DNA from 2 places in the Pseudomonas sp. DW-iso17 genome. Region 2 is predicted to be linked to the other one. Evidence: riboswitches for the same ligand, from Rfam matches in the RefSeq annotation. Region 2 holds a riboswitch; the other holds the start of a gene.

Region 1 (5,557 bases), on a different contig from region 2:
CCATTCCCTGTGAGGTCGATGGCCAGCCTAGACAGGTTAGTCGTACGGTTGTAATCCAGAATCGCTTCACCTGGTTTGCCCGTCAGCCGCCTGACGAACCTCAGGGCATCAACCCCCGCGTTGCCCAGCAGGTTCGACAGATCGATTCTGTCCACACCCGTGACAAAATCCATAATCTGATCGGGATATTCCGGCGTGGAGTCGCTGGCATTGTCGTAAGCGAAGGTGTCAGCGCCCCCCGCACCTCGGAGTCGATCCGCACCCGCCCCACCTTTAAGCACGTTGTTTGCTTGGTTACCAATGATCGAGTCATGCCCGGAGCCGCCGATTGCATTCTCCAGCGTAACCCCCTTGGCAATGGAAACATTCCCCACCAGGCCGCCAACATCCGAAAAGGACTCCGCCCGCAAATTGATAGTCTGGTTTTGGTGATACTTGGAAAAGTCCAACGTATCGACACCACCACCGTCCCATACACAAAACAAGGCCGTATCGTGACGCGAGTTCAACTCCAGATAGTCTCGTCCCGCATTGGAGTTGAAGCCATAGGTGGTATCTGAATTGCGCGTCGTGTTATTGGCACCATAAACCCGCTGCGCAGCGGCGATATCATCCATCATCGGCGCCGACGGTAACTTTCCATTGAAGTGTTTACCCGCTTCAGGTGCATCGAAGTAGCTCATCACGCTGTAAGCCCGCGTATCCTGAGCATATAAGGCGTGATCGCGGTAATTGGGATTACCAAAATTATAGGTGCCTGGGTGTAACAGGCCCAGGTTGTGCCCAATTTCATGGGTCAGGGTCATTCGCCCATGGTTGTGCAAGGCTGGATTAGTATTGGTGCCAAATCGGGGATTGATCAGCACTTTACCTTCCTGGCCCGGATACTGGCCGAAGGCGACCTCGTAGTCCGTGCTATTGGAGAACGCTAGAAGCCCCTCGGGGCGACGACTGCCTTCCTGGAATGAAACATTCGCGACATCCTCCCACGATTGCATCGAGCGCCGGGCCTGCTCTTTCTGGGTCGCATTGAACGCCGTGTGCCCTCTTGCGTGCTTGTTGAATGAATAGGAGATCTGCGTGATGCCGTCGCGATTGGCGTCAAACCAACGATGGCCGGTTCGAGTGATTTGACGCGCGGCCTGATCAACCGTGAAAGAGGGTTTATCAACGTTCGATTCAGAGGGGTCGTTGGGCCTGAGGGTCGCATCGGCCACCGCTGATTGCTGATCGCCAGCAAGCGGCGCATGAAAACTTTGCAGCGTATTGGAAAGTCGCATAAAGCCCACCGTTAATTTCAATGTTGCGCGGGGAGATAAACCGGGTTTCCTTCTGAGTTATCGAAAAAAGCGCAGGCGTTCCCAAACACTTCATACATCGCGTGTCTGCCTATTGCGTCTGCAAATACTTCATCGCCGTGTACTTCGTAGGTGTCCTCATCCAATTGACGCTGACCTGCACACCATGCTCTCCTACACACCTTGTTTCGGGTGCCCTTCACAGGGTGAAACGGGAAACCGGTGCGTCAAATCCAATGACAAGTCCGGTGCTGCCCCCGCAACGGTAAGCGAGCGAAGCGTCATGGCCACTGTGCTTGTGCATGGGAAGGCGATGCTTTCAGGAGGACTCTTTCCAGAGCCGCCCCTCGCAAGCCCGGAGACCGGCCCGAAAACTTCAGATAACAAACCCGCGGTGGGCGGGCGCTGTTCGAACCCTGCGTGCCTGGCGCGTGGGGTTTTCATGCGCTCGTTTCACCCTGACACCTGAAAGGGACGCGCCATGTCGATCATCAGCAGCACTTCGCACACCGCCACTAGCACCGCCACCCTCAGCCAACGCCTGACCGCCGCCATCGGTGCGTCGATCCTTGGCGCGTGCCTGGTGTATTTCGCCGGGTTCTCGCATATCGAGGCGGTGCACAACGCCGCCCACGATACCCGCCACAGCGCCGCGTTCCCGTGCCATTGAGAGCTGCCGACATGATCAAGCGTATTGCGCAAACCGCAGGGTTCACTGGGCTTTTGGCTGCCTTGCTGCTGACCCTGCTGCAAAGTTTCTGGGTGGCACCGCTGATCCTGCAGGCGGAAAGCTTTGAAAAAGCCTCGCCAGCCGCCGAAGTGGTGCACGAGCACGCCGCTGGCGTTGCTGCCCACAGCCACGATGCCCAAGCCTGGGAGCCGGAAGATGGCTGGCAGCGTGTGTTGTCCACCACTGGAGGCAACCTGGTGGTGGCCGTAGGCTTTGCACTGATGCTCGCCGGCCTCTACACGCTGCGTGCGCCGACCCGCACCGCCCAAGGCCTGCTCTGGGGCCTGGCCGGCTACGCGACCTTTGTACTGGCCCCCACCCTGGGCCTGCCACCGGAACTGCCGGGCACTGCGGCCGCGGACCTGACACTGCGCCAGACCTGGTGGATCGGCACCGCAGCCTCCACCGCCGCCGGCCTGGCGCTGATCGTGTTCGGTCGCAATTGGCTGTTGAAAGGCCTTGGGCTGGCGATTCTTGCCGTGCCCCACGTCATCGGCGCGCCGCAACCTGAGGTACATTCGATGCTGGCCCCGGAGGCGCTCGAAGCGCAGTTCAAGATCGCCTCGCAATTGACCAACGTCGCTTTCTGGCTGGCCTTGGGCCTGATCAGCGCCTGGTTGTTCCGCCGCAACCGCGACGACCAATACTCGGCATGATCCTGGTTGTCGGCTTGGGCTGCCAGCGGGGCTGTGAGGTTCACAGCCTGCTGGCGTTGCTCGACAGCGCCCTGGTCGAGGCCGGCATTGATCGCTCACGCGTGACCGCGCTGGCAAGCATTGACCACAAACGCGAGGAACCTGGGCTGCTGGCACTGGCTCAGCGATCGAACCTGCCCTTGCAGTGCTTCAGCGCCGAGCACCTGGCGGGCTATGAACATCGGCTGAGCCATCGCTCAGCGCTGGCTTTTGCCCACACCGGCTGTTACGGCGTGGCCGAAAGCGCCGCCCTGGCCCTCGCCGAACAGCTGTCCGACAGCCCTGCCCGCCTGCTGATCACCCGTCAAAAAAGCGCGCAGGCCACCTTTGCGTTAGCCTGCGCGGGTTAAAAACCCGATAATTTCCGCTCTTGAGCATGAGCCGTGTTCATGCTCGCCCGTTTTTCAACAGGATTTCTCCATGACCGTCTACTTTATCGGCGCCGGCCCCGGTGACCCGGAATTGATCACCGTCAAGGGCCAGCGGCTGATCCGCAGTTGCCCGGTGATCATCTACGCCGGCTCGCTGGTGCCCGCCGCCGTGCTGGAAGGTCATCAGGCGCTCCAGGTGGTCAACAGCGCCGAACTGCACCTGGAGCAGATCATCGAGCTGATCAAGACGGCCCATGCCCAAGGCCAGGACGTGGCGCGGGTGCACTCCGGTGATCCCAGCCTGTATGGGGCGATTGGTGAACAAATACGCCATTTGCGTGAGCTGGGCATCCCTTTCCAGATCATTCCAGGGGTCACGGCGGTCGCCGCGTGCGCGGCCCTGCTGGAGACCGAACTGACCCTGCCGGACATCGCCCAAAGCGTGATCCTGACCCGTTACGCCGATAAAACCAGCATGCCTCCCGGTGAAGACTTCGACAGCCTGGCGCGACATGGCACCACGATGGCGATTCATCTGGGGGTCAATCATCTGGAGAAAATCGTTGCCGAGCTGCTGCCGCATTACGGTTCGGACTGCCCGATTGCCGTGGTACACCGTGCCACCTGGCCGGATCAGGATTGGGTGGTCGGTACGCTGAGTGACATTGCCGAGAAAGTTGCGGCGAAGGGGTTTCGGCGGACAGCGTTGATTGTGGTGGGGCAGGTGTTGGCCAGTGACAGCTTCAGCGAGTCGTCGCTGTACCGCGCAGGGCATGCGCACCTCTATCGCCCCTGAAGCCAGCTCCCACACTTGATCTGCTTTATCAGATATATTTTGCAACTCTATGAATTTAAATAATAAAAAACGGCGCTCACGGGCGCCGTTTTTTTGTTCGCAGTGAACACCTTACTCAGTAGTAGGCGTTTTCTTTCTGCGTGTGGTCAGTCACGTCACGTACACCCTTGAGTTCAGGAATACGTTCCAGCAGCGTGCGCTCGATGCCCTCACGCAAGGTCACGTCCGCCTGGCCGCAGCCCTGGCAGCCGCCGCCGAATTTCAGCACGGCGATACCGTCATCCACCACGTCGATTAGACTCACCTGGCCGCCGTGGCTGGCCAACCCCGGGTTGATCTCGGTTTGCAGGTAGTAGTTGATACGCTCATTGACCGGGCTGTCGGCGTTGACGTTCGGCACCTTGGCGTTGGGGGCCTTGATGGTCAACTGGCCGCCCATACGGTCGGTGGCGTAGTCGACCACGGCGTCGTCCAGGAAGGCTTCGCTGAAGGCATCGATGTACGCGGTGAAGCTTTTGAGCCCCAGGGCGGTGTCTTCAGGCTTCTCTTCGCCGGGCTTGCAGTAGGCAATGCAAGTCTCGGCATACTGGGTGCCGGGCTGGGTGATAAAGACGCGGATGCCGATACCCGGGGTGTTCTGCTTGGACAGCAGGTCAGCCAGGTAATCGTGGGCGGCGTCGGTAATGGTTATGGCAGTCATGGAAACTCCTCACAGGCTTGCCCGCAGTTTACGCCAAATTATTACGCAGGTACAAAGTCCGAGTATTTTTGTCGGGAAAGACCTGTTCCTGTTGGCCTGACGCATCGTGACACCTGGCCATTTCTGCGAAAACCTGTGCCTACCTATATAGCCCCCCCCGCAAACCCCGGCTCAATAGAGTGAATCCTCTTCGACTACGGATTGTGAGGATTGAATGAATAACGCATTGCAGAGCTTCTATTTCAAGGGCTTGCCGGAACAGCAAGTGCATTTGGACCATCTGATTGATTTCGTGACGACACAAGGCTCGCTGACGGCATCCGCCGCCGAGGTGTACTACTGCCCCCCGCACAACAGCGAACTGCATCGCGAGTGCAAGGAAGCCTTTCGAGTCTTGGCAAAGCTGGAAGCCGATGAAGACTTTCAGCGCTTCCTGCGGGAAAAGCCCGAACCGGATGATTCCATTATCGGCCGGGACTTCCTTTACGACCTGCTCTCCACCTTGTTCAGCAGCACGCGCTCACCGATACCCGACTCTGCCGAAACGTTCAGCATTGCCGACCATTCGGTCATCCTGCGCCATATGCCCACCTATTGGTACATCGACGCCGACGTGTTGCTGGATATCAACCGGCGTGTGGGTAACGGCCTCAAAAGCGACGGTTCGGTGCGGTTTGATCTGGTGCTCAAGTATTACTCGATCATCCCGGCACAGCCCAAAACCCGCGAGCAGTGGAAAGCGGTTCTCGCTGTCTTGCAGGAACATCACACCCTGAAAAAACTCGGACACGAAGGCAACCTCAGCGATTTGCAGCACTTGCTGGATGCGCCTGCCGACCAGAAAATCAAGGAGATTATCCGCCAGATCGAAACACAAACCCGTCAATCGCTGTTCCGTCATGTATTGCCCGAAACATTCACCGCCTCACAATAGGACATGCTCACCACCACCCCCACCGTGCTGCTC
Region 2 (5,557 bases):
AGCATAGATTTGCGCCCCCACGCACAGGACCAGCAGCCACAGCCATACGCCGCGCTGCACCAGTTGCCAGCCGCGATCAATGGAATCGGCGTCGGCCGGCGGGCCTTCGCCCAATGGCGGGCGCTGATGCACCTCGCCGTGATAAATCGCCGCGCCGCCGAGCTCCACACCCAAGGCACCGGCCCCTGCCGCCATCACCGGGCCGGCGTTGGGGCTGTCCCAAGTCGGGCCCTGAGTGCGCCAGCATTTGAGCGCCAGGCGGGTTTTACCCAATAACGCGTAGGTTAAAGCCACCAAGCGCGCAGGAATATAGTTGAGCACATCATCGATCCTGGCGGCTGCCCAACCGAAGCGCTCAAAGCGCTCATTGCGATAGCCCCACATGGCGTCCAGGGTGTTGCTCAGACGATAGAGCACCACGCCCGGCACACCGGCCACCACAAACCAGAACAACGCGGCGAATACCGCATCGCTGCCGTTCTCCAGCACCGATTCGGTGGCTGCGCGGGCCACTTCAGTACGGTCCAGTTCACTGGTCTGACGGCTGACTAGGTAACTCACACGTGTACGCGCCTCGTCCAGGTCATCACGGCGCAGGGCCTGGGCCACTGGTATCACGTGCTCGCCCAGGCTGCGCATGCCCAGGGCGCAGTACAACGCCAGGATCTCCAGCAGCCAGCCGATATAAGGCGCCCACGACAACGCCGTGGCCAGCAGGGTCAGCGGCACCACCGCAATAAACCACGCGGTCACACCATGGCTGCGCCAGCCACGCCCGCCAGTATTGAAACGTTGCTCGATGCGCCCGGCGAAATTGCCAAACGCCACCAGCGGATGCCAGCGCCTGGGCTCACCGAGCAGCGCATCCAGCGCCACCGCAGCCACACACAGCAAGGCCACACTCATTGACTCACTCCCCACGTGTTTTCATACAGCATGTCACTCAGCGGTCGCGGATCGGCCCAGCCTTCAAGCTGCAACATCGGTGCCGGGTAAAACTCGGCCACCGGCCCCAGGCACAACACTGCAAGGGGTTTTGCGCCGGGTGGCAAACCCAGCAACTCGGCCAGGGCCTGGGGGTCGAACAGCGAAACCCAGCCCATGCCCAACCCTTCCACGCGCGCCGCCAGCCACAGGTTCTGGATGGCGCAGGAGAGCGAGGCCATGTCCATTTCCGGCAGGGTGCGGCGCCCGAAGATGTGGCGCTCGCGATCGTCCATCAAGGCAGCGACCAATACCTCCGCACAATCGTTGATGCCTTCGACCTTGAGCTTCATGAACGCATCGGAGCGCTCGCCCAATGCTTCGGCGGTGCGTACGCGCTCTTCTTCTACCAACTGTTGAATCTGGCTGCGCAACGAGCGATCGCTGATGCGGATAAAACGCCACGGCTGCATCAGGCCGACGCTGGGCGCCTGGTGCGCAGCGTGGAGCAGGCGCTGCAGCAGTTCAGGCGCGACGCTGCCACCGCGGAAGTGGCGCATGTCGCGGCGTTCGGCGATGGCGCGGTAGACGGCTTCGCGGTCGGCTTGGGGGAATGCGTTGTCAGTCATGGCCTCTTCGCGAGCAAGCCCGCTCCCACATTGGATTGGTTTGCAACTGGGTCAACTGTGGGAGCTGGCTTGCCTGCGATAGCGGTCTCAAGGTCGGGCGCAAACAACGCGGCCACCGCGCCAGGATTCGACGGAAAATAAAAGTGCACATAGGAGGCGGTCAAACGACCCTGTCGGTAAACCGCTTCGGCACCGCGCCCGCCGTTAGGGCTCAGGCCACGGGCAATCGGCGCCCATTCGGTACTGGTCAGGGAATGGTGATAGGTATGCCCACGCAAGGTCCCCTCCGGCAGCTCGACGCTTTGCAGCGCCAGGGCCGCGAGTTTCTTCTGCATCACCGCATCGCCTTGCAACAAGCCAACCAGTTCGGCGCGCTCACCCTCCACATTGGTCAACGAGTCGAGCAGATAGAGCATGCCACCGCATTCGGCGAGCAGCGGTTTGCCAGCGGCGTGATGAGCACGAATGGCGTCCAGCATCGAGGTATTGGCCGACAATGCCTGGTGGTGCAGTTCCGGATACCCGCCGGGCAAATAGAGGCTGTCCGCTTCAGGCAATTGGCGATCATGGATCGGTGAGAAGAACTTCAGCTCCGCGCCCATTGCCCGCAACAGATCCAGGCTGGCGCCGTAAGTAAAAGCAAAGGCTTCGTCACGGGCCACGGCAATCCGCACACCGGCCAGCAAGGGTTCGGTTTCGATCACGTGCGGCGCGGCAAAGGTCACCGGCGGCGGCAGGGCCACTTCGCAACTGCTGCCCAACGCCTGGGCGGCGGCATCCAGGCGTATATCAAGGTCATTCAGTTCGCTGGCTTGCACCAGGCCCAGGTGGCGGCTGGGCAGTTCGATGCCGGTCTCGCGGGACAATGCACCGTACCAACGCAAGCCCTCAGTGAGGCTGCCTTCAAGCAATTGCGCATGGCGCAGGGTGCCGACGCGATTGGCCAGCACGCCGGCGAATGGCAGGTCGGGCTGATAGCGCGCCAGCCCCAGGGCCAGGGCGCCGAACGTCTGGGCCATAGCCGTGCCATCGATCACGCCCAGCACCGGTACACCGAAGTGCCGCGCCAAGTCAGCGCTGGAAGGCGTGCCGTCGAACAGGCCCATCACGCCTTCGATGAGGATCAGGTCGGCCTCCCCCGCGGCCTCCCAGAGCAGGCGGCGGCTTTCCTGCTCGCCCACCATCCACATGTCCAACTGGTACACCGGCGCGCCACTGGCACGCTCGTGGATCATCGGGTCGAGAAAGTCCGGCCCGCATTTGAACACGCGCACCTTGCGCCCCAGGTTGCGGTGCAAACGCGCCAACGCGGCGGTGACCGTGGTTTTGCCCTGGCCGGACGCCGGAGCGGCGATCAGTACGGCCGGGCAATGACGGGGCTGATTCAAAGTTCGACGCCTTTCTGTGCCTTGATACCGGCCTGGAACGCGTGCTTGAGCATGCCCATTTCGGTGACGGTGTCGCCCATTTCGATCAGCTCAGGCTTGGCGCCACGGCCGGTGACCACCACATGCTGCATGGGCGGGCGGGCTTGCAGGTCGCTGAGTACCTGGTCCAGGTCAAGATAACCGTGCTTGAGGGCGATGTTCAGTTCATCCAGCACCACCAAGCCGATGGAAGGGTCATTCAACATGGCCCGGGACACTGCCCAAGCCGCTTCGGCAGCGGCGATATCGCGCTGGCGATCCTGGGTTTCCCAGGTGAAACCTTCGCCCATCACGTGAAAGCGCACCTGCTCGGGGAAGCGGCGAAAAAACAATTCTTCGCCGGTGCTGTTACGCCCCTTGATGAACTGCACCACACCGCACTGCATGCCATGGCCCATGGCCCGGGCCAACATGCCGAACGCCGAACTGCTCTTGCCTTTGCCGTTGCCGGTCAGCACCAGCAGCAGGCCGCACTCGTTGGGGGAATTGGCGATGCGCTCGTCAATCACGGCTTTTTTGCGCAGCATGCGCGCCAGGTGGCGTTCGTCGCGATCGTGGGAATCAGTCATGGCAGCTCTCCGTTGGGGCTGGACAAAAACGGCGGGCAGGAAAAAGAAACAACAGACAGCCAAGCATCGCCCACCGTGATGCTGTTGGATGATTCAGGCCGGTCTCCGGGCTCATGAGTGGCGCTTTTGATAGCAAGCAGCCGAGGGCGCGCCTTCCCATATCGCACGCGACACAGTGGCAAACAGCACCGTCTTGACTCATTTACCGTTGCGGGGGCAGCGCCGGAATCGCGGCAGCACTGTGTACAAGTGCGCTCACTCACCGGCTTCCCTGTTTCACTCTGTCGACGCGCGCGCCACAGAGCACCTGGAACAAGCCGCGAAGGTTAGTGGGTTGGGGGTGGAGCGTCAATTAAAGCTGGCCTTGTACTTGAACCATCCGCCGTTCGTGCTTCTCTACCCCTACAGGTATCAAGGAGAAAACCATGCCTAAAACCCGACTTGCCCTACTGATCATGTTCGCCGGTAGCCTCGCTGCGTGCGGCGAAAGCTCGACCCTGCAGGTCGCCGACGGCACCGGGCCCTCGCCCCGGCTGCCGGAGCCGAACAAGACGTTGATCCCCACCGTCAATATCGCCCCGGCCATCGGCTGGCCCGAAGGCGCCAAGCCAATCGCGGCCGCAGGCACCCAAGTGGCCGCATTCGCCGAAGGCCTGGACCACCCGCGCTGGCTCTACGTGCTGCCCAACGGCGACGTGCTGGTGGCCGAGACCAATGCACCGCCCAAGCCGGACGATGCCAAAGGCGTGCGCGGCTGGGTGATGGAAAAAGTCATGGACCGCGCTGGCGCCGGCGTGCCGAGCCCGAACCGTATTACCTTGCTGCGCGATGCCGACCATGACGGTGTGGCAGAAACTCGCACGGTGTTCCTGGAGAACCTCAATTCGCCGTTTGGCATGACCTTGGTGGGCAACGACCTGTATGTGGCCGATTCGGATAAGTTGCTGCGCTTCCCCTATCAGCCGGGTGAAACCGCAATCACCTCCCCAGGCACCAAGGTGGTGGATTTACCCGGTGGCCCCTTGAACCACCACTGGACCAAAAATGTGGTGGCCAGCCAGGACGGCAGCAAGCTGTACGTGAGCGTCGGCTCCAACAGCAACGTCGGCGAAAACGGCCTGGAAGCCGAACAGGGCCGCGCCGCCATTTGGGAAGTCGACCGCGCCAGCGGCCAACACCGCATTTTTGCCTCCGGCCTGCGCAACCCCAACGGCATGGCCTGGGAACCCCAGAGCGGCAAGCTGTGGACGGCAGTCAACGAGCGCGATGAAATCGGCAGTGACCTGGTGCCGGATTACATCACCTCGGTCAAGGATGGCGGCTTCTACGGCTGGCCTTTCAGTTATTACGGCCAGCATGTAGATGTGCGTGTGACCCCGCAGAACCTGGACATGGTCGCCAAGGCCATCGCTCCCGACTATGCGGTAGGCCCCCATACTGCCTCGCTGGGGTTGACCTTCGCCGAGGGCAGCAAACTGCCGGCCCCCTTCAGTAATGGCGCATTTATCGGCCAGCATGGTTCCTGGAACCGCAAGCCGCACAGTGGCTATAAGGTGATTTTCGTCCCCTTCGAAGGGGGCCAGCCGAAAGGGCAACCGGTGGATGTGCTGACGGGGTTTCTTGATAGCGATGAGAAAGCCATGGGCCGGCCGGGCGGCGTGGTGATAGATCAGCAGGGTGATTTGCTGGTGGCCGATGATGTGGGCAATAAGGTTTGGCGGGTGTCGGCTGTTAAGTAAATAACCACATACCCATGTGGGAGCGGGCTTGCCCGCGATTACGGTGGCCCAGCCAACTAAGCCGTTGACTGACACACTGCATTCGCGGGCAAGCCCGCTCCCATATTTTGGAGTTTTATTGATTCAGGGGTTACGCGCCAGATTCCCTGGCAACACGCGCTTGGCACTCAGGTAGGCATTCTGCCAATACGCTTTGGATAGCGTATCCAGCTTCACCGTACCGCCGGTCTGCGGTGCATGCACGAAGCGCCCTTCGCCCACATAGATGC

The links. Region 2 has a riboswitch for cobalamin ahead of cobO (cob(I)yrinic acid a,c-diamide adenosyltransferase). Riboswitches for the same ligand answer to the same signal wherever they lie in the genome.
Region 1: another riboswitch for cobalamin. It lies ahead of AC4PS6_RS18930 (CbtB domain-containing protein); the one in region 2 lies ahead of cobO (cob(I)yrinic acid a,c-diamide adenosyltransferase).

The regions. Positions count from the first base shown of each region.
Region 1 is NZ_JBZXEA010000032.1:151,064-156,620, reverse strand. Features, by position in the region: gene AC4PS6_RS18935 (M10 family metallopeptidase C-terminal domain-containing protein) at 1-1,280, opposite strand, end outside; cobalamin riboswitch at 1,472-1,683, shown strand; gene AC4PS6_RS18930 (CbtB domain-containing protein) at 1,780-1,968, shown strand; gene AC4PS6_RS18925 (CbtA family protein) at 1,980-2,684, shown strand; gene AC4PS6_RS18920 (cobalamin biosynthesis protein) at 2,681-3,073, shown strand; gene cobM (precorrin-4 C(11)-methyltransferase) at 3,144-3,890, shown strand; gene nfuA (Fe-S biogenesis protein NfuA) at 4,006-4,590, opposite strand; gene AC4PS6_RS18905 (hypothetical protein) at 4,805-5,524, shown strand; gene AC4PS6_RS18900 (hypothetical protein) at 5,528-5,557, shown strand, end outside.
Region 2 is NZ_JBZXEA010000041.1:101,144-106,700, forward strand. Features, by position in the region: gene cbiB (adenosylcobinamide-phosphate synthase CbiB) at 1-906, opposite strand, end outside; gene cobD (threonine-phosphate decarboxylase CobD) at 1-5, opposite strand, end outside; gene bluB (5,6-dimethylbenzimidazole synthase) at 903-1,553, opposite strand; gene AC4PS6_RS21415 (cobyrinic acid a,c-diamide synthase CobB) at 1,550-2,941, opposite strand; gene cobO (cob(I)yrinic acid a,c-diamide adenosyltransferase) at 2,938-3,549, opposite strand; cobalamin riboswitch at 3,629-3,875, opposite strand; gene AC4PS6_RS21425 (PQQ-dependent sugar dehydrogenase) at 3,975-5,288, shown strand; gene AC4PS6_RS21430 (C40 family peptidase) at 5,412-5,557, opposite strand, start outside.